DNA from 2 places in the Magnetovibrio sp. genome. Region 1 is predicted to be linked to the other one. Evidence: predicted binding sites of a transcription regulator. Region 1 holds the regulator's gene; the other holds the start of a gene.
The links. Region 1 encodes LexA, which represses DNA repair genes until DNA is damaged. Its sites were predicted from a motif close to ATGTTCTANTTTGGTTC; they were not measured.

Region 1 (2,472 bases):
GGGGCGAGCTTTCAGATGTCGTTTTCCGCCGTGGTTGCGCTGGTCGCGGTCTACGAATACCTCAGGCGCAAAGGCGTGTTCGACACGCCCCCGCAAACCTGGAGTGGCAAAGTCGGGCGCTACGTCGCGGGCGTGGCGCTGACCACCGCCGTCGCCGGGGTGGCGACCGGAGTATTTGCGGCCTATCACTTCAACCGGGTGGCGGATTTCAGTTTGGCGGCCAATTTGATCGCGGTGCCGGTTACGGCGTTGTGGATCATGCCGTGGGCGGTCGTGGCGTATGCATTGATGCCGTTTGGCCTGGAATATCTAGCCTTGGCGCCGATGGGATGGGGGATCGAGGCCGTAATCGCCACGGCCCGCGAAGTCGCCCATTGGCCCGGCGCGGTTACGGACATCGCGGCGTTTTCCGTGTGGGGGCTCGTGTGGGTGGCGGTGGGTGGGCTGTGGTTGGCGTTGTGGCAAAGGCCTTGGCGCTTGTGGGGGGCGCCGGTGGCGGTCTTGGGGCTGCTCGGCGTGCTTGGCGGCCCGTCCGCGCCGGATGTGTTGATCCATCCGGACGGTAAGCTTGCGGCAGTGCGCACGGGGGCGGGCGATTACAGCGTCTCGACCCTGACGGCGGCGAAGTTTGAGCGCGATGTGTGGTTGCGTCGCGCCGGGCTGAGCGCCAAGCCCCGCCGTTGGCGCGATCCGGATACCGACCCGCAGCAACTGCGTTGCGACGCTCTAGGCTGTTTATACCGCACGGCGGGACGCAGCGTGGCGTTCACCCGTGCGCCGGAAGCGCTGAACGAGGACTGTTGGCGCGCCGACGTGCTGGTCGCGGCCATGGCGTTGAACCCGGCTGCACAAGACAGATGTCGCGTCGCCACCCGTCTGATCACGGCTGAAGATTTACAACGCGGGGGAACCCATGCCATTTGGCTGGGGGATGGGAAGGGGGGCGATAGCGGCCCGGTGCACATCGAAACGGTGAACGGTCAACGCGGTGATCGCCCTTGGGTGATCAAGGCCAAAAAGTAAGCCAAATCCTCAATATTTGCGCAGCAGGCCCACCAAGCGGCCTTGGACCTGCACGCGGTCGGGGCCGAAAATACGGGTTTCGTAGTCTTTGTTGGCCGGTTCCAAGGCGACCTTGTCGCCTTTTTTGTGGATGTATTTGAGGGTCGCTTCCTCGTTGTCGACCAAGGCGACGACGATCGCGCCGTTTTCGGTGCGTTCGGTCTTTTGGATGATCACCGTGTCGCCGTCGAAAATGCCCGCGTCGATCATCGAATCACCGTCGACTTCCAGGCAATAGTGATCGCCACCGCCAAGCATGCTCGGCGGCACTTCGATGAACGAGGTGGGATCGGAAATCGCTTCGATCGGCGTGCCCGCAGCGATGCGGCCCAAAAATGGTAGTTCCACGCCGCTATCGGGCGCGGTGTGGGCGGGGGTCGGCTTGGCGCCGAATTCACCCTTGACCACGTTGGCCATGTGCGACGGCGTTTCGGATGTGGAGGCTTGTTCGCGTTGGTTTTCACGGTCGCGCTCGACGTTTTCCGGCATCTTGAGGACTTCAAGCGCGCGGGCGCGATGGGGCAGGCGACGGATGAAGCCACGTTCTTCCAAACCGCTGATGAGGCGGTGAATGCCCGATTTGGACTTTAGACCCAAGGCATTTTTCATTTCTTCGAACGACGGCGGCACTCCGGCTTCGTTGATGCGCGCTTCGATCAAAAGCAGAAGTTCGTACTGTTTGGTTGTCAGCATGGCGTCACCTGCATCCGCATGAAAAATGAAGTCCTTGGTGCGTATGGCGTTGGTGTTCAAATGATAAAGAACAAAACAAAAACACGCATTTATGTTCTACTTTGGTTCCATTGTGCGGTCAAGGGCTCAATTGGAAAAAAATGTCTCGGATTCTGAGTTGCTTGCCATCGATGTGAAGGCACATAATGCGTCATGGCTCAGAAACGCTTCATGTTCGGTGGGCTTGGTGCCCTGTTTACGGTTCTGGTGCTGGCATCGTGCGACGCCGAGCCGCCCGCCATCGAGCCGGAAGTGGAGCATTGCGCCATCACTGCGGGGCGCGCGACGCAAACGTATGGCGACATCACCATCGTGCGCATGCGGCATTGGACCTTGGAAGACGTGCGCGGGGTGCAGTTGCGGTTCGAATACCCGCCCGATTATGAAGAATTCCGCTTCGGCAACATTTTGTGCACCTATGCGTTTCCCTTAGACATTCGCTCAGATCTCAAGCGCATCGTCAAAGCCCAGTCGGTTTACTTCAAGGGACGTTATCTGTCTGAAAGTGAACTGCATTTTCTCAACACATCGCCATTTCGGCCGCAGCCAAAATTTAAGCTTACACCGTAAGCCTTATTTCAGATGTCGAGGCAAAATGCATCCGGGTATATGACAAAACCGGAGAAATCGTCAAAAACGCCCTGTTTTAGGGTCAAAACCATCGAAAATGGGCCTGAA
Region 2 (2,472 bases), on a different contig from region 1:
TTGGACCCCGACACCCACACGGACGCCATCGTGGTTTTGACCGGCGGCAGCGGGCGGCTCGACGAAGGACTGAAGCTGTTGGAACGCGGGGTGGCGAAGAAGCTCTACATTTCAGGCGTCTATCAAGGCATCGATATTCAAAACTTGCTTGAAGCGTACCGCCGCAATCCGCAAGACCTGAACTGCTGCGTCAGCATCGGCCATGCCGTCGACACCATTTCCAACGCCACCGAAACCCGCGATTGGGTGCGCAAGAATCAAGTTACCAGCGTGCGCTTGGTGACGTCGGGCTATCACATGCCGCGTTCGGTTTTGGAGTTCGAGAACGCGTTGCCCAAAGTTACCCTGATTCAACACCCGGTGTTTCCGCCGCACGTCAAGCAGCGCCAATGGTGGGCGTGGCCGGGCACCACGGGACTGATTGTGGGCGAATACAATAAATTCTTGTTGGCGTGGTCGCGTCACAAGTTGATGTCCGTGCTGAAATAGCCGGGTAAGCGCAACTGCACTTTCATTGTGGGGCACAGATGACCGCGATCCGATCCTTTTTGTTCAATACCGTGTTTTTCGCTGGCGGCTTGGTGCTGGCGCTGTTGCTGTTGCCGTGCTTGGTGTTGCCGCGCCGCGCCATGCAGTGGGGCTTGAAATTTTGGGCCGCGGTGATGATGCAGGCCCTCAAGCTGATCGCGGGACTGAGCTGGGAGGTGCGCGGGTTGGAAAACGTGCCCGACCGCCCGTGCATCTTTGCCTGCAAGCATCAAAGCGCCTGGGAAACGGGGATCTTTTATCTGCTGGTCGATGACCCGTCATACATCCTCAAGAAAGAGCTTCTATCGATCCCGTTCTTTGGCTGGTATCTGGCCAAGGGCGGCGCCATCGCCATCGACCGCAAAGCCGGTGCGTCGGCGCTGAAGTTGATGATCACGGGCGCGCAGGATCGTTTGGCGCGCGGCCAGAACGTGGTGATCTTTCCCGAAGGCACGCGTTCCGCACCCGGCAAACCCGGAACCTACCATCCCGGTGTGGCGGCGCTCTACAAAGGCGTCGATGCGCCGTTGGTGCCGGTGGCACTGAACTCGGGTTTGTTCTGGCAGCGGCGCAGTTTCCTCAAACGCCCCGGCCGCATCACCATCGAGTTTTTGCCCGCCGTCGCCCCCGATCAGGACCGCAAGGCGTTCATGCGCGAGTTGCAAACGGGCATTGAGGGGGCGTCCAACGCGCTCATCGCAGAGGCCCGCGCGGTCTATCCTCATGCGTTGCCGGAACGCGAAACCGAGCCTTCCGAAGATACGGCCTGAAGCTCCCAGCGGGTCTCAACACACCACAGCAAGCTCTTGAATCTAGCCTGATTTTCCCCTGTGGATAAAATCGTGGACTATTTTGTGACGGCCCATTGAGGGTTTTCCACAGATCTCTCGGGATATGTGCATAAGACAATGCGTGCCATCCAGGCGCGGTTGTGTAGGATGCGGGGGCTCAAGAGGTCGGGTCAAATCGGCGATGGAAACGTAACGTGAACATGGCGTTGACCGTAAAACGACTCAAGCGTACACTAAGGGGATGGAAGCTTTTGATTATTATTCAATATCAATAGCTTACTAAACGTAACTTTAAGAATATCAAGGCCGACACGCACGGGTCGGTCGGGTGTGCGCGCATTTGCGACATAACCCTGTAGGCAGGAGCGATGGAAACCATGGTGCCGATGACCCCGATTTCCCAACATATCTGGGATATGAAGTACCGCCTCAAAGGGACGGACGGTCGGCCTGTGGACAAGAACATCGAAGACACCTGGCGGCGTGTGGCTAAAGCGTTGGCAGCGGTGGAAAAAGACCCGCAACAATGGGAACAGCGTTTTTTCGAAATGATGAACGCATTTCAGTTCCTGCCCGCCGGGCGCATCATCGCCGGCGCGGGGGCGGAACGCAAAGTGACGCTGTTCAATTGCTTCGTCATGGGCGATATCCCCGATTCCATGAGCGGCATCTTCGACAGCCTCAAGGAAGCTGCGCTGACCATGCAGCAGGGCGGCGGCATCGGCTACGATTTCTCGACCCTGCGGCCCAAGGGCGCGCACGTCAAAAAGATCGGCGCGGACGCATCCGGTCCGTTGAGCTTCATGGACGTGTGGGACGCGATGTGCCGCACCATCATGAGCGCCGGGTCGCGGCGCGGCGCGATGATGGGCGTGATCCGCTGCGACCATCCCGACATCGAAGCGTTCATCGAAGCCAAACAAGAGCCCGGACGGCTGCGCATGTTCAATCTGTCGGTGTTGGTCACCGACCCGTTCATGGACGCGGTCAAGGCGGGCGATAGCTGGAACTTGAAATTCGATGGGGAGGTCTACAAAACCCTGCCTGCGCGTGAGCTGTGGGACAAGATCATGCGTGCGACCTACGCTTACGCGGAACCGGGCGTGATTTTCATCGACCGCATCAACCGCCTCAACAATCTCAGCTACTGCGA

Region 2: the regulator LexA is predicted to act here: its motif matches at 1,505-1,521, upstream of VIN96_RS09275 (adenosylcobalamin-dependent ribonucleoside-diphosphate reductase).

Annotation. Positions count from the first base shown of each region.
Region 1 covers NZ_DATCTF010000014.1:21,355-23,826, forward strand. The annotation lists gene VIN96_RS11750 (ComEC/Rec2 family competence protein) at 1-1,023, shown strand, start outside; gene lexA (transcriptional repressor LexA) at 1,033-1,755, opposite strand; gene VIN96_RS11760 (hypothetical protein) at 1,948-2,364, shown strand; gene VIN96_RS11765 (N-acetyltransferase) at 2,373-2,472, opposite strand, start outside.
Region 2 covers NZ_DATCTF010000011.1:190,162-192,633, reverse strand. The annotation lists gene VIN96_RS09285 (YdcF family protein) at 1-489, shown strand, start outside; gene VIN96_RS09280 (lysophospholipid acyltransferase family protein) at 528-1,298, shown strand; gene VIN96_RS09275 (adenosylcobalamin-dependent ribonucleoside-diphosphate reductase) at 1,697-2,472, shown strand, end outside.